DNA from 2 places in the Comamonas sp. A23 genome. Region 1 is predicted to be linked to the other one. Evidence: predicted binding sites of a transcription regulator. Region 1 holds the regulator's gene; the other holds the start of a gene.
What was found. Region 1 encodes sigma-54, which starts transcription at its own class of promoters, with help from an activator protein. Its sites were predicted from a motif close to TGGCANGNAANCTGCTTT; they were not measured.
Positions count from the first base shown of each region.

Region 2: the regulator sigma-54 is predicted to act here: its motif matches at 2,690-2,707, upstream of EIC84_RS09210 (DUF3567 domain-containing protein).

Region 1 is NZ_RSDT01000003.1:2,145-16,835, reverse strand. It holds gene EIC84_RS08335 (aspartyl/asparaginyl beta-hydroxylase domain-containing protein) at 1-762, shown strand, start outside; gene EIC84_RS08330 (RNA polymerase factor sigma-54) at 938-2,539, opposite strand; gene lptB (LPS export ABC transporter ATP-binding protein) at 2,685-3,467, opposite strand; gene lptA (lipopolysaccharide transport periplasmic protein LptA) at 3,464-4,120, opposite strand; gene EIC84_RS08315 (thiol:disulfide interchange protein DsbA/DsbL) at 4,251-4,901, opposite strand; gene EIC84_RS08310 (SPOR domain-containing protein) at 5,072-5,773, opposite strand; gene argS (arginine--tRNA ligase) at 5,875-7,584, opposite strand; gene EIC84_RS08300 (DUF2214 family protein) at 7,962-8,408, opposite strand; gene EIC84_RS08295 (LysR family transcriptional regulator) at 8,493-9,428, opposite strand; gene EIC84_RS08290 (sensor histidine kinase KdpD) at 9,817-11,010, shown strand; gene EIC84_RS08285 (response regulator transcription factor) at 11,023-11,709, shown strand; gene EIC84_RS08280 (hypothetical protein) at 11,774-12,133, opposite strand; gene EIC84_RS08275 (malate synthase G) at 12,626-14,691, shown strand, end outside.
Region 2 is NZ_RSDT01000003.1:198,423-203,237, reverse strand. It holds gene EIC84_RS09225 (fumarylacetoacetate hydrolase family protein) at 1-541, opposite strand, end outside; gene EIC84_RS09220 (IclR family transcriptional regulator) at 651-1,442, shown strand; gene EIC84_RS09215 (DUF3108 domain-containing protein) at 1,468-2,619, shown strand; gene EIC84_RS09210 (DUF3567 domain-containing protein) at 2,905-3,204, shown strand; gene EIC84_RS09205 (hypothetical protein) at 3,289-3,534, opposite strand; gene EIC84_RS09200 (AbrB family transcriptional regulator) at 3,531-4,631, opposite strand; gene EIC84_RS09195 (ChaN family lipoprotein) at 4,779-4,815, shown strand, end outside.

The sequences.
Region 1 (14,691 bases):
CCGCGCACGCCCTATCTGCCCACCAGCACCTTCCCCGAGCTGGCGCCGCTGCAGGCCAACTGGCGCGAGATCCGCGAGGAAGCCGTCAATCTGCAAAAGAACATGCAGATCAAGGCCGCCGCCAACAACGACGACGCAGGCTTCAACTCCTTCTTCAAGACCGGCTGGAAGCGCTTCTACCTCAAGTGGTACGGCGACGCCCACCCTTCGGCCATGGAGCTGTGCCCCAAGACCACGGCCCTGGTGAAATCGATTCCCAGCGTCAAGGCCGCCATGTTTGCCGAGCTGCCGCCCGGCGCCAAGCTCAATCTGCACCGCGACCCCTATGCGGGCTCGCTGCGCTATCACCTGGCCGTGCTGGCGCCCAACGACGACCGCTGCATGATCGAGGTCGACGGCCAGCCCTATAGCTGGCGCGAAGGCGAAGGCGTGATCTTCGACGAGACCTTTATGCACTGGGCCGAGAACCGCTCGGAAGGCAACCGCATCGTGCTGTTCTGCGATGTGGAGCGCCCCATGACCAATGGCTTTGCCCAGTGGCTCAATCACTGGCTGGGCAAGAACGTGGTGGCCGCCGCCAGCTCGCCGAACAACGAGGGCGATCCGCGCGGCATGATCAGCAAGCTGTTCAAGATCTCGTTCTATGCGGGCAAGTACCGCCGTGCCTTCCGCGACTGGAATCCGACCTTCTACAAGATCCTCAAGTTCGGCCTGATGATCGGCGTGCTGGTCTGGTTTATCTGGTGGCTGGTACCGAATTAACCCCCTGAGGCGCTTTGCGCCTTCCCCCTTTCTCTTCGGAAGGGGGACGACATCTTCGCTGCAGGGCGGCCTTTGCTTGCTGTCCCTCACTTGGATCTTGCTTCATCAAGACATATGGCTCTAAACAAAAAGCCGCTGTGCGATGCATCAGCGGCTTTCTTGTTTCTACGGCGCCCTACAGCGCCTTGCGCAGCGTGGTCGTCGGTATCTTGAGCTGCTCGCGGTATTTGGCGACGGTGCGGCGCGCGCACTCGATGCCCTGCTCCTTGAGCATGTCGGCCAGCTTGGCGTCCGACAGCGGCTTCTTGGCATCTTCGGCATCGACAAACTGCTTGATCAGCGCACGCACGGCCGTGCTGGAGGCACTGCCGCCGGTTTCCGTACCCAGGCCCGAGCCGAAGAAATACTTGAGCTCGAACGTGCCCTGGGGCGTGGCCATGTACTTGGCGGTGGTCACGCGGCTGATGGTGGATTCATGCAGGCCCAGGGTGTCGGCGATATCGCGCAGCACCAGCGGGCGCATGGCCAGCTCGCCATGCACAAAGAAGTTCTTCTGCCGCTCCACGATGGCTTCGGAAACACGCAAGATGGTGTCGAAGCGCTGCTGGATGTTCTTGATGAACCAGCGCGCCTCCTGCAACTGCTGCTGCAGCGCCGCATGGCCGTCGCTGTTCTTGTGGCGGCGCAGCACGCTGGCATAGATGTCGTGCACGCGCAGACGCGGCATGACCTCGGGGTTGAGCTGCACGGAGAAGTCCACCCGGCCCGAGCCGGCCCGCAGCGGGCGCACGATGACATCGGGCACCACGATATGGCGCTCCACATCGACAAAGCGCCGACCCGGACGCGGCTCCAGCCTGGCGATCAGGGCCATGGCTTCGCGCAGCTGTTCCTCGCGCGCGCCGCACAGGCTGGTGAGCTTGCGCAGATCGCGCCGCGCCAGCAGGTCCATGGGCTGGGCACAGATGGCCTGCGCCAGCAGCAGCCGGCTCATATGCGCCTCGGTCGTGCCCTCGTCCTCGGCCGTGCGGATCAGATCGCGCAGCTGCAGCTGCAGGCACTCGGCCAGATCGCGCGCGCCCACGCCCACGGGCTCCAGACTTTGCAGCAGCTTCAGCGCAATGGCAAAGTGCTGCTCCAGCTCCTCGCGCTCTTCCAGATCGTCGCCGGCCAGGCTCTGCGCCAGCTCCTGCAGGGAATCCTCGAGATAGCCGTCGTCGCTGAGCGACTCGATGAGAAAGCGCAGCGCCGCCATGTCCGCCGCGCCCAGATGCAGGCTCAGCGCCTGACGGTGCAGAAAGTCGGTCAGGCTCTGGTGCTCGCGCGCCAGATCGATGGCATCGGTTTCGTCGTCGCCATCGCGGTTGCGCGTGGAGCTGCTGGCCGAGGGCGTATCCCACTCGCTGCTGGATTCGCCGCCCCATTCCCCGTCCTGGCCGTCCATGCCGTCGGCCTCCCAGTTCAGCGTTTCCGGAGTCTCGGCGCTTGGCGTTTCCGCTATTGTTTCAGCAGCTGTTTGCGTTTGCTTCGCATCATTTTCAGCATGAATACCATCTGAAGTGCTGTATTCACTGGCGCTAGCAGCTACATCTACAGGAGCATCTCCCACAGTTTCGGCCTCATCGCCCGCACGTTCCAGAAAAGGGTTGTCGACCAGCATCTGCTCGACTTCCTGCGCCAGCTCCAGAGTGGAGAGCTGCAGCAGCTGAATGGATTGCTGCAGCTGCGGCGTAAGCGATAAATGCTGCGAAACGCGTAGCGAGAGACCTGGCTTCATCGAGGCGCGGCCCCCAGACAATCATTGCAAACGCGCGCAGTGCTAAGGGTTTGCCGCCGGGCCGCCCCAAGGCAAACCCCGGCGCAGCCGGTCAGAACCCCTTCTGGGGGCAGCGACCACACAAAGTGAGGGAGCGTGGGGGTCATCACATTCTGAAATGTTCGCCCAGATAGACGCGGCGCACATCGGCGTTCTCCACGATCTCCTCGGGCGTGCCTTCGGCCAGCACATGGCCGTCGCTGATGATGAAGGCGTGGTCGCAGATGCCCAGCGTCTCGCGCACGTTATGGTCGGTAATCAGCACACCGATGCCGCGCTCCTTGAGGAAGCCGATGATGCGCTGGATCTCGATCACCGCAATCGGATCGATACCGGCAAACGGCTCGTCAAGCAGGATGAAACGCGGCTGCGTGGCCAGGGCACGGGCAATTTCCACGCGACGGCGCTCACCGCCGGACAGCGCCAGCGCCGGCGACTGGCGCAGATGCTCTACGCGCAGCTCCTGCAGCAGGCCGGTAAGGCGCTTTTCGATCTCGCCCTGCGTCAGCGTCTTGCCCTGCTCGTCCTTTTGCAGCTCCAGCACGGCGCGCACATTGTCTTCCACGCTGAGCTTGCGAAAGATGGAGGCTTCCTGGGGCAGATAGGACAGGCCCAGGCGCGAACGCTGGTGAATCGGCATGCCGCCCACTGGCTGGCCGTCGATGAAGATCTCGCCGCCGTCGCTGCGCACCAGGCCCACGATCATGTAGAACGATGTGGTCTTGCCCGCACCGTTGGGGCCGAGCAAACCGACCACCTCGCCTTTTTGCACGGACAGGGACACATCCTTGACCACCTTGCGGCTGCCGTAGGACTTGGCCAGATGCTTGGCCTCCAGGCGGCTGTCGGACTCGCCGCTGCGGCTGCTGGAGAAAGTCGGCTCGCTCATTTCTTCTCGTCGGCTTTCTCACCGCCCAGCGTCATGCTCTGGCGCAGCTGCGTGGCAGGTGTTGCAGGCTTGGGCTGTGCTCCCGGCGTGCCGTCCTTGGGCGCCATGATGGCGCGCACACGGCCCCCCTGCCCCACGGAGGAACTCGGCAGGCCGCCGCTGGTCTTCTGACCATCGACGGTATAGACGTCGGTGATGTTGTTGTAGACGATGATGGAGCCCGTGACCTGATCGCTGAGCTGACCGCCACGGTAGCGGCGCATCTCGCCACGACGGATGAACTTGACGATATCGGCCTTGCCGTCGTACTCGATGACTTCGCCTTCGCCCTCGATGAACTCCTCGGGCTGACCGGCCACGGTATCGCGCTTCTGACGGAAGAACGCTCGCTTGCCGGCCTCGGCCTTGATCACACCGTACTGATAGCCCTCGGCGTCCTGCCGCACATCGAGCTGAGCACCGCGCAGCACGATGGAGCCCTTGGTCATCACCACATTGCCAGTAAAGACACTGGTCTGCTGCAGCTCGTCATGACGCAACGCATCCGCCTCGATATTCATGGGCTTGGCGCTGTCGGCTTTTTCGGCATGGACAATGCCGGTCGCTGCTGCCAGGGCGCAGGCCAGCGCAAGAGGTAGGAGTGTTTTTTTCATGGAAGGCACGTTTCTTGCATCCATTGTAGTCATTCCCTTTTTGCAACTTGCGTAAAAAACACCCACAAAAAAGCCCGCACGGCGGCGGGCTTGTTGGGCGTCAAACGTCACTGACGTCTGCCGGCTGATCTCAGGCCTTGCGACTGGAGGCGACCAGCGCATTGACCACGCGCAGCACATTGTCCATATTGCCGGCCTTGGTGCCGTCCGTGTAGTAGCGGCCGGCCACACCCATGGCGGGCACGCCTTCCACGTCATATTCGTTTTGCAGCTGAGCGGCCTTGCGCGCCTGGTTGGCCACGGTGAAGGAGTTGTAGACTTCCTTGAACTTGGCCAGATCCACGCCCTGCTTTCCGACCCAGTCAAAGATGGCGTCGTCGGTCTTGAGCAGATTGCGATCCACGTGGATGGTGCGGAACACCTTGGCGTGCAGCTGGGGCAGCAGGTTCATGCCCTCCAGAGCGTAGTACAGCTTTTGCTGAGGCACGAAAGATGCATTGAAGGCCACGGGCACGCGGCGCACCACCACATCGGCAGGCTGGCTCTTGGCCCATGCTTCGAACTGGGGCTCGAAGGCATTGCAATGCGGGCAGCTGTACCAGAAGAACTCGACCACCTCGACCTTGCCGGCCGGCGCGCTCACGCTGGCGGGCTTGCCGAGCTTGATGTAGTCCTTGCCTTCCTTGGGCGCAGCGCCCTGGGCCCAGCTGGAGGAGGCACCCAGACTCAGGGCACCGGCAGCAGCTGCCGAGGCAGCCAGAGAGAATTCGCGACGTTTCATCTAAACAAACTCCTGTATCAGGTCTGCAGTATCAGAGCCAACAGGCCCAAAAAAGTTCAGCTTTGTCAAAACTACCAATGGCACAAGCCAGAGGCCTCAAGCAAGGGCTGCCTCGCACCTAAGGTGCCCCCCCGTTCCGAGGGGAAGGCGCTCCGCGTCTCAGGGCCTTGTTATCTGGCCGCGCGCACCAGAGTCGAGTCCACGCCCGCACCGTCGAGCTTGCCCTTGAGCTGCTCGGCGTCGTCACGCTTGCTGAACGGCCCCACGCGCACGCGGAAAACGGTGATGCCGTTCTGCTCACGCTCGCTGATGCGCGACTCCCAGCCCAGCATGGCCAGCTTGGCACGCTGCGCTTCCGCTTCGTTCTGGCCGCGGAAAGCACCGGCCTGCACAAAGTAGTTGAACGCAGAGTCCGAAGAGGATGCCGTCTGCGCGGCCGCCTTTTCCTTGTCTGCACGCGCCTTGTCTGCCTTGTCGGCTGCGGCGGAGCGCTCCTTGACCAGATCACCCAGCGGATCACCCGATGCAGGCTTGGCAGGCTTCTCCGGCGTAGAGGGCGGCGGCGTGGTGACTCCGCCGGTTGCAGTAGGTTGTACCGCAGGTGTGGGCGGCGACACCGTCACGTCGCTCGGGGGAACTGGTGGTGTCACCGGGGGCGGTGCCGGCTGGCGGCTCTGCAGCGGTGCGTTGGGGTCCCAGTTCTTGTTGCGCTCGGCCTCGGCCGCATCGCGCTGAGTGTTGTTTCCACCCTTGTTGAGGAAGGGCACCGGCACCTTGGTCACATAGATGGCCACGGCCAGGGCCGCAGCCAGACCGATGACCATGCCAAAGATAAGCCCCAGGATGGTTCCACCGCGTTGCTGGTTCTTCATATCAGTCGCTTAACGCTTTCTGCTTCAGTTATTCCATTCTCAGATCCATCGACCCCTGACAGGCAAGGCCGGCAAGGTGATCGATGGACAGGAAACTGGGATTACATGCGCTCGGGTGCGCTCACACCCAGCACCGCCAGACCATTGTGCAACACCTGGGCCGTGGCAGCGACCAGGGCCAGACGTGCGAGCTTGACCTTTTCGTCGTCCACCAGAATGCGCTCTGCGTCGTAGTAGCTGTGATAGCTGGAGGCCAGATCGCGCAGATAGAAGGTCACGTCGTGCGGTGCGTTGCCTTCGGCCGCAGCGGTCAGCATCTCGGGGTACTTGGCCAGCAGCAGCATCAGCGCCTGGGCCTGCGGGCCTTCCAGAGCGGACAGGTCCACATCCTTGAGTGCCGCCAGGCCTGCACCACCGGCCTCCTGCCAGGCACGCAGCACGGACTGGATGCGCGCATGGGCGTACTGCACGTAGTACACGGGGTTGTCGTTGTTCTGGGCCACGGCCAGATCCACGTCGAAGGTGTACTCGGTGTCGGGCTTGCGCGAGAGCAGGAAGAAGCGCACGGCGTCCTTGCTGGTCCACTCGATCAGATCGCGCAGCGTGACGTAGGAGCCGGCGCGCTTGCTGATCTTGACCTCTTCGCCGTTGCGCACCACGCGCACCATGGTGTGCAGCACGTAGTCGGGGTAGCCCTCGGGGATGCCTACATCGGCAGCCTGCAGGCCGGCACGCACGCGGGCAATGGTGCCGTGGTGGTCCGTACCCTGAATGTTCACCACCTTGGTGAAGCCGCGCTTGAACTTCTGGATGTGATAGGCCACATCGGGCACAAAGTAGGTGTAGCCGCCGTCAGTCTTGCGCATCACGCGGTCTTTGTCGTCGCCGTAGTCGGTGGACCTGAGCCACAGCGCGCCGTCCTGCTCATAAGTCTTGCCGTTGGCGATCAGGCGGTTGACCGTCGCTTCGACATGACCGTTTTCATAGAGACTGGACTCGAGGTAGTACTCGTCGAACTTGAGGTTGAAGGCCTGCAGGTCCTTGTCCTGCTCGTTGCGCAGATAGGCCACGGCGAACTGGCGGATGTTGTCGTAATCCTCGACATCGCCGTTGGCGGTGAACTCGCGGTCATCGGCCTTGATGGTTTCCTTGGCCAGGAAAGCCTTGGCGATGTCGGCAATGTAGTCGCCGTTGTAGAAATTCTTGGCCAGCGGGTTTTCGCTGTCGGTGGGCCAGCATTCGTCACCAGGCTTGAAGCCTTTGGCGCGCAGCTGGGTGCTCTTGGTCAGGGTGTCGATCTGCACGCCCGCGTCGTTGTAATAGAACTCGCGGTGAACCTTCCAGCCCTGGGTGGAATAGAGGTTGCTGATGGCGTCGCCAATCGCAGCCTGGCGGCCATGGCCCACATGCAGAGGGCCGGTGGGGTTGGCGGAGACGAACTCGACGAGGATGTTTTCACCGCGATCGGCCTGGTAGCCGAACTTCTGGGCTTGCGCCAGCACTTCGCGCACCACCTCCTGCTTGGCAGCAGGCTTGAGGCGGATATTGAGAAAGCCCGGACCCGCGATCTCGATCGCATCCACCCACTGCTGGAAGGCGGCTGTAGCCTCCAGCGCGGTCTTGAGCTGCTCGCCCAGGGCGCGCGGGTTGGCCTTCAGAGGCTTGGCCAGCTGCATGGCCGCCGTGCAGGCGAAATCGCCATGGGCTGCCACTTTGGGGTTTTCAAACGCAGCGCGTGCGCCGGCGCCGGGCGAGAGTGTTTCGAGCTCAGCAGCCAGGGCTGCGAGCAATTCCTGTTTGACGGAGAGCATCGCGGGATTTTACGTGCCGGATTCAAGTCCTGCCGAATCGCTGGCGCCACACCCTTGTTCCAGGGCCGGTTCACAGGCTGCAGGGCGGTATCCGCATGTTTCGCCGGCCACACCCAGTCATTGCGCAAATGGAAGTCATTCTCGCTTGAACCCCGAATGCAGACCATGCCCACGTTCAGCGGCGAGCTCAGCTGCGGCTGGAACCTGTTTGCCGGCCACACCTTCAACTGCAACACCTGCGAGCGCGACATCAACCACCAGGATCTGGCATCAATACCTACACGCCCAAGCACATATTGCGCCTCTGGACCACCTACCGCAGACATGAAAAAGGCCGCTTTGCAGCGGCCTTTGCCTTTCGAATTGCCTAGCGCAGCCTACATGCCGCGCGCCCAGAAGATGGCAACCACGGCGATCACCGGCACCACATGGCCCTGCCACATCACCCATTTGCGCGTCTGCCTGACCTCCTCGGGCGCCGGCAGCTGACCGCTCGCATCCAACGCCTTCTTCCAGCGGCGGAAGGTCAGCGTGGGCTTGAGCGAGAGCAAAAAGGCGATGACGAACAGCGTCATCTTGAGGTGGAACAGCGGCGAGGCCATATAGGCCCCCATGCCCTTGACGCCCCAGACCAGGCGCGCAATACCGGTCAACAGCAGGATGACGGCGGCAATGCCGTAGATCATGTCCAGCCTGGCCAGGCGCTGCACCACGGCGGCATTCATCCATTCCACACGGCACAGGGCGGCCTGGCTGGTCAGAAACACCACCAGGGTCAGAATCGCCAGCAGATGGGCGCTGGCAAGAACAGCTTCAAAGGTCATGGCTTCACAGTAGAAAAAAGGACGGGTTCAGCGGCCCCGATCAGGCCACGGCGACCGGTCCATTGTCTACCGTTTCAGGCCCGCTCAGAGATCCACGCCGAGACGAAAGAAGTCCGGCTGGTTGTAGTGATGCTTGAGGTAGTCGATCCACATGCGCACGCGCAGCGGCATGTGCTTGCGCTGGGGGAAGACCACGAAGATGCCGTTGGGAGGCGCGGCAAACTCTTCCAGCACGGGCACGAGGCGGCCGGCGGCGATCTCGGCCTCCACCTCCCAGGTGCTGCGCCAGGCAATGCCCCAGCCCCCCAGGCACCAGTCGTGCAGCACCTGACCATCGGAGCAGTCCAGCGGGCCGCCCGGCTTGAAGTGCACGACCTCGCTGGTGCCGCTTTCGGGATGCGGGATGCGGAAGGCCCAGCCCCGCGTCTGCGAGGCGTCGGACGACAGCGTCAGGCAGTCATGCTGGGTCAGCTCGCTAGGATGCTTGGGCGTGCCACGGCGCTCCAGATAGCCGGGCGTGGCCACGCACAGGCGGCGGTTGTCGGCAATGCGCACGCTGACCAGGGCCGAGTCCGGCAGATCCCCCACGCGCACCGCGCAATCGAAGCCCTCGCCCGCCAGATCGACCACGCGGTCGCTGAGGTTCAGCGAGATGGTGACATCGGGATGCAGGTCGCGAAAACGCGGCACCAGCGGCGCCACATGGCGGCGCCCGAAACCGGCAGGCGCCGTGATGCGCAGATGGCCCGTGGCCTTGACACCGCCGGCCGACACGCTGGCCTCGGCATTGCACACATCGGAGAGCAGGCGCTGGCAATCCTCAAGGAAGGCGCTGCCTTCATGGGTCAGCGAGATGCGACGCGTGGTGCGCACCATGAGCTTGACGCCCAGATGCTCTTCCAGAGCGTCCAGACGGCGCCCCATGATGGCGGGCGCCACACCTTCGGCCTTGGCGGCAGCCGTCAAGCTGCCCCTGGTCGCTACCGATACAAAAGACTCAAATGCCTTGAGTTTGTCCATGACCGCTGCTCCTGTCTGGTCCGTGTTGTCTCCTGCTGCGGTAGCGTGCACTATTAATACAAGAGCACATATCGCACAAGCAGTCTTGATTTCTCAAATGTTTTTATCGAAAGTTCTTTAAACAAGAGCGCTGACTGCTATCACTATAAAAGTCATCAATCAGCGCTGCATGCCTGTCCCGCATGCGACTTCATTGCGATATATCTTACTTAGAAGTCACAAGTTGACAGTGAATCTTTGATGTTTATATATGTTTATATCAAAATTTACCGTTTTCCCTGAGGCAGGAATATCGCTTATTCGCCGGCGCCATGAGCTCTTGGGCAGAGCCAGACGTTAAACCTATGATTTGCAAAACACATTTACAAATCCGCTACCGCCCGCCGTCATGAGCTTTTCACCCGTTTCTGCCGCCCATCTGGCCGATCTGCTGGGCCGCTCCGGCCAGGGCTGTGCGCTCTGGAATGCCGAAGGGCTGCTGCTCATGGCCACTCCCGCCTGGTGCCAATGGCTGGATATGCCCGAGGACGCAAGCCCCATCGGCCAGCCGCTGCAGGGTCTGCTGCCTGCAGAGATCTGGCAAGTCCACGGCCCGCGCTTTACCGCCGCCGCCCAGGGCTTGCACCAGGAATATGACGACATACGGCCCGGTGATTCCGGTTCGCAGCAGCACCGCCGCATACAGCTCACGCCCGGCTCAGCCGATGCCCAGGGCCGGCACGAGGTGCTGATGCAGCTCAGCGACATAGGACGCGAATATGCGTGTGGCGAAGTCATTGCACGCCAGCGCGAGCAGCTGCAGGCCTTGCACGAGCAACTGCGCAGCAGCCGCCAGGACGCGGGCGAGCTCGATAGGCTGCGTACCCTGCTGGACTGGCGCACGGCCATGCTGAGCGAACACAACGAGATGCTGCAGCTGCTCTCCCATGAAATCCGCCAGCCGCTGAACAATGCCTCGGCTGCCATGCAGGCCACGCTCAAGGCCATCGAAGACCTGCATCTGGCCGATGCCGCGCCCGCCGCCAGGGCCTTGCTGCGCGCCGAGCATGTGCTGCAGCAGGTGATAGGCACACTGGACAACACCCTGACCGCCGGCACGATTTTGGCCGCGGGCGGCAAGGCCGGAGCCTCCAGCGAAACCGATCTGCCGACCTTGATCAAGCTGGTGCTGCACGATATTGCGGCCGACCTGCGCCCGCGCATCGATGTGCAATGGCTGACCACGGCACGCACCGTACAGCTGCATCCGGCGCTGATGCGACTGACGCTTCGCAATCTGCTCAACAACGCCCTGGCCTATGCGCCTGCAGATACCCGGGTGCAGCTGCGCATCTCCGAGTCCGACGAGCCGCTGGCGCTGATTCTGGAAGTCGTGGACCAGGGCCCCGGCATTTCCGAGGAGCTGCTCCCGCGTCTGTTCGAAAAAGGCTCGCGCGGCAACCACAGCCGCCCCGGGGCCGGCCTGGGCCTGTTCATCGTGCATTCGGTCTTGCAGTTGCACCAAGGTACAGTACAAGCTCTGCCGCACAGCCCGCATGGCACGATCATGCGCCTGGTCATTCCCCAAGGTCTTGCCGAATGAGGTCCGCCGCCCATGCTGCCTGCCACTCTTGCCCTGGTCGACGACGACACCGAGTACTGCGAATTTCTGGCCCAGCATCTGCGCGGCCAGGGCGTGGAGGTCACGGCATACAGCGACAGCAGCGACCTGCTGACCGACGACGCACCCTATCGCTTTGATTTCTATGTACTGGACCTGATGCTGCCCGGGGTGGCTGGCACCGAGCTGCTGCGCATCATCCGCAAGCGCAGCCAGGCCGGCGTGCTGATCGTCTCGGGGCGCCTGGGGCCCGAAGTATTTGCCGAGGTCATCAACGCCGGTGCAGATATGTATCTGACCAAGCCCGTGACCTTCGAGCAGGTGGAACTGGCCGTGCGCGCCGTGCACCGGCGCATCATGACCACGGCCCGAACGGCCACGGCCTGGAAGCTGGACAGTCGCCGCAGTCTGCTGACCGCCCCCGATGGCCAGAGCGTGGAGTTGGGCGCCACCGACCTGATGCTGATGGAGTGCTTTTTGCAGGCCCAGGGCGAAACCGTCAGCCGCGACCATATCCGCAGCCTGCTGGCCCATACCAGCGCAGCCGAGTCCGACAACAACCTGCACGCCACCATCTACCGCCTGCGCCGCCGCATCGAAAAGGCGACGCCCGTGGCCGTGCCGCTGCAGTCCCAGCAGAAAGTGGGCTACCAGTTCCGCGCCCCCTTGATCGCGGCCTGATCAATCCGGCGCGAAAAACAAGAACGGGCCTCCGGGCCCGTTGCGTGTATTCAGTCCGGCTGAATCACATGACGAACTTGGACTCCACATCCGAAACCTTGCGCCTGGCCAGGGCCAGGTTGGCACGGCCGTTGTCCAGCACGTAGTAGATGAAGATGCCGTTGATCTTCTCGGCAGGGCGCAGGATGTGATATTGCTTGCCCAGGGTGATCAGAATGTCTTCGATGCTGTCGTTCAGACCCAGGGACTTCATGGTCTTCATCTTGGCGCGCACCACTTCGGTATTGCCGGCGGCAGCCAGCTCCAGGTCCACGCCGGAACCTATGCTGCCCAGCAGCATGCCGCTGTTGTAATCCACCACTGCCGCGCACATGGCGCCATCCAGGGTCATCAGATCTTGCAGGCTTTCGTTCAGATTCGCCATCAGGAGCTCCTTGGTAAAGATTGGCTGGCCGATATCGGAAGATGCTCAATTTGTTTCAAGATTAACAAATCATTTCTGAGCGCGGATATCGACTTATGACAGACAAAGCCTTGTCATTTGGCAGCATGCACTTACTTCAAAGCAAAGATAAGACGCGTAAAAACACCGTCCAATCTGCCGCCAGCTCAGGCCTGGCAAGCAATTGAAGCTATTGCTTCGGGAGAGAGCTCGCGCAGCCTCCTCCAGTCTCTGCCATCTATTGCTGAGCCCGTCACTGCCGCAGCCGCCGCGCATACCGGTCAGAACTGACGAACTCTGGCGCCCTGGGTACGTAAAACGCATAAATCCCAGCGACTCCATATAAAAACATCATGAGTTCCGAACTATTTAGGCTATTTATGTACTCAAAGAATTCAAATACAGTCTCTACACATGCTGCCCGTGATGGGCAACGACTCCCGAATCCCGAGACATCACAACCAGAGGTTTCCAATGACTGATCGCACCCAAGTCCACGGCCTGCAAGTCGCCACCGAGCTGTACAACTTTGTGAACACGCAAGTGCTGCCTGGCACGGGCGTGGACCAGGACACCTACTGGAAGGGCTTCGACGCCATCGTGGCCGATCTGGCGCCCAAGAACGCAGCCCTGCTGGCCGAGCGCGATCACCTGCAGACGCAGCTCGATACCTGGCACAAGGCCAACCCCGGCCCCATCGCCGACATGGCGGCCTACCGCCAGTTTCTGACCAGCATCGGCTATCTGGTGGAGTCTCCCAAGGACGCCAAGGCCACGACCGAAAACGTCGACGCCGAACTGGCCATCCAGGCCGGCCCCCAGCTGGTGGTGCCCATTCTGAACGCCCGCTACGCGCTGAACGCCGCCAACGCCCGCTGGGGCTCGCTGTACGACGCGCTGTATGGCACGGACGCCATCAGCGAAGAAGGCGGCGCCGAGAAGGGCAAGGGCTACAACCCTGTGCGCGGCGCCAAGGTCATCGCATTCGCACGCAACTTCCTCGATCAGGCCGTGCCCCTGGCTTCCGGCTCGCACCAGGACTCCACCGGCTACGCTGTCGAAGGCGGCAAGCTGGTCGTGTCCCTGAAGGACGGCAGCAAGACCGGCCTGAAGGACGAAGCCAAGTTCATCGGCTACCAGGGCGATGCTGCGGCTCCCAAGTCGGTGCTGCTCAAGAACAACGGCATCCACATCGACATCATCATCAACAAGTCCACCCCCATCGGCAGCACCGATGCTGCCGGCATGGCCGATGTGGTGGTCGAGGCCGCCCTGTCCACCATTCTGGATCTGGAAGACTCCGTGGCCGCCGTGGATGCCGAAGACAAGGTCAATGGCTATGCCAACTGGCTGGGCATTCTCAAGGGCACTCTAACCGAGTCCTTTGAAAAAGGCGGCAAGATCGTGACCCGTGGTCTGAACCCCGACCGCGAATACACCGGCGCCGACGGCAAGAGCGTGAAGCTGCACGGCCGCTCGCTGATGTTCGTGCGCAACGTGGGCCATCTGATGACCAACCCCGCCGTGCTGTGGGGCCCCGAGCAGAAGGAAATCCCCGAAGGCATCATGGACGCGCTGGTGACCACCGCCATCGCCATCCATGACCTCAAGGGCAACGGAGCCAACGGTATCAGGAACAGCCGCACCGGCAGCGTCTACATCGTCAAGCCCAAGATGCACGGCCCCGCCGAAGCCGCTTTTGCCAACGAGCTGTTCGGCCGCGTGGAAAAGGTTCTGGGCCTGCCCGAGAACACCGTCAAGCTCGGCATCATGGACGAAGAGCGTCGCACTTCGACCAATCTGAAGGCCGCGATTGCAGCCGCCCCGGCACGCGTCGCCTTCATCAACACCGGCTTCCTGGACCGCACCGGCGATGAAATGCACACCGCCATGTATGCCGGCCCCATGGTCCGCAAGGCCGACATGAAGACCTGCGCCTGGCTGCCCGCCTATGAAAAGAACAACGTGCTGGTCGGCCTGAACATGGGCCTGCGCGGCCGCGCCCAGATCGGCAAGGGCATGTGGGCCATGCCCGACCTGATGAAGGCCATGCTGGAGCAGAAGATTGCCCAGCCCAAGGCTGGTGCTAACACCGCCTGGGTGCCCTCGCCCACCGGGGCCACGCTGCACGCCCTGCACTATCACCAGATCAATGTGGCCGACGTGCAAAAGGGTCTGGAAAGCCCCAACGCCGACGCCGAATGCGACGAGCTGCTGAACGCCATCCTGCAAGTGCCCGTGTCCACCAACCCCAACTGGAGCGATGCTGAAAAGCAGCAGGAAGTGGACAACAACGTCCAAGGCATCCTCGGCTATGTGGTGCGCTGGATCGACCAGGGCGTGGGCTGCTCCAAGGTGCCCGACATCCACAACGTGGGCCTGATGGAAGACCGCGCCACGCTGCGCATCTCCAGCCAGCACATCGCCAACTGGCTGCAGCACGGCATCGTCACCGAAGCCATGGTGCGCGACAGCTATGCCCGCATGGCCAAGATCGTGGACGAGCAGAATGCCGGCGACGCCGCCTACAAGAGCCTGGT
Region 2 (4,815 bases), 190 kb from region 1:
CGCCGGGAATCAGATTGCGCAGGCTCACGTCATTGGCCAGCATGACGAGACGAACGCCATCCAGCGCATCCTTGGCATCCGTGCCCATGGGCACATCGCCGGTGACGACGGCGATCTCTGCCTCGAAGTCTATGCCCATGGCCGTGCTGGGCACGATCACATCGTCGCAGGGGCCGATGAAATCATCGCTGCCGCCCTGGTACATCAGCGGGTCGGTGTAGAAGTTGGCTGGCACCTCGGCATTGCGCGCCTTGCGCACCAACTCCACATGGTTGATATAGGCCGAGCCATCGGCCCACTGATAAGCTCGCGGCAGCGGTGCCATGCAGCGCTGGGGATCAAAGGGAAACGCGTGGCGGGCCTTGCCGTGATTGAGTTCGTGCGACAGATCCTGCAGCTGGGGGGCCATATAGCTCCAGTCGTCCAGCACCTGCTGCATGCGATTGGCAATGCCGGTGGCATAGCAGGCCTGGCTCAGGTCGCGCGAGACCACGACCAGTTGCCCATCGCGCGAGCCATCCTTGTAGGTTGCCAGTTTCATTCTCTGTCCCTCTGCTCACGGCAGCGGTGCTGGCACAATGCCTGACAACGCTAGCCAAAATTACGATTGGTTAAATTGATTTAACTAAACAAAACACGATTCTATTGCAATGGAAAAGGAACGCGCAGGGATTCAGTCGGTCGAAGTGGGTTTCTCCCTCGTCGAGGCGCTGGCACAGGCCAGCGGACCGCTGATGCTCAAGGATGTCGCCGCCGCCGCCGGCATGAGTGCCGCCAAGGCGCACCGCTATCTGGTGAGCTTTCAGCGCATCGGCCTGGTGGCGCAGGACGAGCGCAATTCGCGCTACGACCTGGGCCCTGCGGCGCTGAAGATCGGCCTGGCCTCGCTGGCCCGCCTCGACCCGGTGCGTCTGGCGCGGGAGCGCATTCCGGCGCTGCTCGAGACTCTCAACCACACGCTGGCCATTGCCGTCTGGGGCAACCATGGCCCGACCATCGTGCATTGGGAGGAATCGGCGCAGTCCGTCACCGCCAATCTGCGCCTGGGCGACGTCATGCCCATGCTGGCCTCGGCCACAGGGCGCTGCTTCGGTGCCTGGCTGCCGCGCGAGGCGACGGCCGCGTTGCTGGAGCCCGAAATCGAGCGCGCGCGCAAAGCCCGGCGCCAGGACCTGCCCCAGACCGAGGAGGCCGTGGCGGCCATGCTGGCCGAGGTGCGCGAGCGCGGCACGGCCCGCGTGGTCGACACCGTGCTGCCGGGCATCGTGGCCTTTTGCGTGCCGGTCTTCGACGCGTCCGGCCATATCGTGCTGGGTCTGATGACCCTGGGCTCGCTGGCGACTTTCGACCCGGACTATGGTGGAGCCATAGACGCGCCGCTTCAGGCGGCCGCCCGCCAGCTTTCCTGCGATCTGGGCTGGCGCGCCGACCCCAATCACTGAAACCCGCAATCTCCGAATCACGCTCATGGGCCGCTCCCCTCAGGCAAGCCAGGCACGCAAGACACTGCTGCCCATCACCGGCTTGGTGCTGGCAGCCCATGGGCTGTTGCTCTGGGGCCTGCCCGAACTGAGCCCGCCGGACAAAGCGGCGGACGACCAGATCGTGATGGAGACGCGCATGCTGCAGGCGCCCCCTCCTCCGCCGCCTGCACCCGCAGCGCCCAAGCCGGCTCCAGCTCCAGCGCCCAAACCCCAGGCCTCACCCCGGGCGCCGGCTCCTGCTCCCGTGCCTGCCCCAGCACCGGACGAACAGGAATCAGAGCCAAATCCGCCTCCAGCCCAGGAACCACAAACGCAAGAAGCGCCTGAAAAAGAAGCACCCACCAATACAGGGCAGCCCGCTGCTGCTGCAGAGCCGGCTCCCGAGCCCATGGCCGAGCCTCCCGAAGCCAATGGTGCCGACACGGCCCGCCCCATCCAGGTCACGCCCGCAGGCGGCGCGCCGCTGCCACCTGACTCTGTGCTGCCCGTCACCCTGCCCAACTCCGCCACACTGGAGTTCAATGCCTCGGGTCAGGTCAAGGGTTTTCAATATTCGGCCGGCGCCCAGCTGCAATGGCAGCATGACGGCCAGTATTACCAGGCCAGACAGTCGATCAGCATGTTCTTGCTCGGCGAGCGCGCCCAGACCAGCGAGGGGCTGATCACGCCCAAGGGCCTGCAACCGCTCAACTTCAGCGACAAGGGGCGCAAAACCCAGTCCGCCGCCTTTGATGTGGCCAGTGGCAAGGCGCACTACAGCGGCGGCCAGACCGATGCGGCCATCGGCGATGGAGTGCAGGACCGCCTCAGCGTGTTTCTGCAGCTCTCGGCCCTGATGGCCGCCGCCCCAGAGAAATACCCGCCAGGCACGCTGATAGAGCTGACCACCAGCAGCGCACGCTCGGCCGTGCGCTGGCAGTTCCGCGTGGGTGCCAGCGAGGCGCTGGAGCTGCCGTTTGGCAGCGTCATGGCGCTGCGCCTGGACAAACTGCCCGGCAAAAGCAGCAGCGACCAGCGCGGCTCGGTCTGGCTGGCTCCGTCCATGCAATACCTGCCCGTGCGCATCAAGCTCACTCAGGGACAGGACGACTTTGTCGACCTGCAGCTCAAGAAATATCTGCCCGCGCCGCAATAGCCTCCATGCTGCCCCCCTGGCGTAAACCCCGGGAGCACCGCACCCCAAGCGCTCACTCACCTCCCAGCCAAGGCCTGCAACCTGCATCGGCTCGGGCTGAACGCTGTCGCGCCATTCAAGGACTTGCCTACTACAGATCGGGAAAGCCGGTTGCCCACAACCATGTCAAATCCATGGAATACTGTGCCCAAGTGCCAAGAGCAGGCATTTCCACCTTGAAATGCGGCACCCTGTCGCCATATCCATGGCAGGCATGCTCATAACGGAAGTGAAAGGAGGAACACCATGCAAATGCTTTACGACTCTGAATCCTTTGCGGTGCTCCATCTGCGTCCCGATATGGAGGCAGACGTTCCGGCAGGCAAAGCCAAGGCCGAGACCGAGCAAGCCCACCAACTGCCGCGCCACGGCTTTGAAATCGTGGACAAGCGCTCGGGCAAGGAGGTGTATCTGGATGGCTCCTGGGCCGAAATGTTCCAGAAGCAGATCCTCGCCTGGCAGCAGGACGCCCCCACCGAGGAAGAGGTGGAGGAAATTCTCGATACCTACACGGGCCTGGCCCAGCAGCCGGTCATCATTCACTGAACACCTTGAAAAAAGCCACTCGAAAGAGTGGCTTTTTTGATGTCTGAAAGCACACTCTAGTGCTTGCCGGAAGAGCGCGAGCCACTATGACTTTCTGCACAACAGCATCAACACGCAGGCACTCAGCATGCAGCCCAAAAAGCCCAGCAGCCCCCCAGCCGCACCCAGCGCAAGCCAGTAGCCCCAGTCAATGCCTTGCTCTGCGCAGTGAATCTCGCACTGGGGGTTGTGCTCCCAGGCCATCCACATCAGAAGTCCGGCCATCGCAAAGCCGGCGCAGGCGCTGATGATCAGGACCGACTTCCAGGGATTTCGCCTGCTGCGGATCATGGCCTCGCCCCCGGCAGCGCTCTGTTCAGCAACCGGTACAGCGGCGCTACCAGCAGCAGCACGGCAATCAGCCGGCAGACCTGGAAGGCCGTGACCACGGGCACGCCCAGTTGCAGGACCTTGGCGGTGATGGCCATCTCGGTAATGCCGCCCGGCGATGTGCCCAGCAGCAAGGTGACCCAGGGCAGGCCGGTGGCCCAGTGCAGCAGCCAGGCAAAGCCGGCGCAGACTGCCATCAGGCCCACGGTACCCAGCGCCACCATGCCCAGCCAGCGCGGAGCCGTGTGCAGGAACTCACGTCGAAAGCGCACCCCCAGGCTTACGCCGATCACCAACTGGGCGGCATTCATCAACCATTGCGGCACGGCGGACAGCTCCAGGCCTGCCATGGTCAAGCCCATGGATACGGCCAGCGCCCCCAGAAACCAGGGATTGGCACGCCTGAGCCTGAGCATCAGCAATGCCCCGGCGCCTGTGGCCAGCACCAGCCAGGCAAAGCCCGGCCATTGCACGGTGCGCACGCTGGGCAGCGTCAGGCCCGGGTCGCCCTGCAGTCCCGACCATTGCAGTGCAAAGGGAATGCTCACCGTCACTATCACCAGCCGCAGGCTGTGCGCCGCCGCCACCAGATCTGTGCGCGCATGCTCGCGCTCGGCCAGCAGCGTCATCTCCGAGGCCGCACCTATCGCCCCCGAGAAATAGGTCGTGGCCCGCAAGCGCTCTTCATCCATGCCCGGTTGCGTCAACATGGAGGGGGCCTGGACGCGATACAGCCAGCGCCCGAAGACCCAGCCCAGCAACAGGGCCCAGGCAATGGCCAGCGCAATCGCCCACCACAGACCGGCGACCAGCTCGGTCACTGCAGGCGTGAAGTACAGGCCCAGCGCGCCGCCTATCGTCCACTGCCCCAGATCGCGCAGCCTGGCCCAGCTTTGGGTGGGCGCCCCGCCAATCGATAGCAGGGAGATGGAAATCAGCGGACCCAGCATCCAGGGCAGCGGCGTATGCAGTACCAGACAGAGCTGGGCTGCCAGCCAGGCCAGCAGCAAAGTAGCGGCCACACGGGCCAGAAACACGGGAGGAAGCAATACGGACATGTGCACGGGAATCCGGCAAGGCACGACAATGGGCGCGCGACAGGGGCAATGCCCCGCAGTATCGCGGCAAAACTCGGTGGGCAAAGCCGGTACGAAATCTACAGCTACGAAGCCATGCCCCGTCTCAGACGAACGCAATCAGCTCATATGTGGACTTTCATTTCTGCGGCGCAGCCGCGCCAGC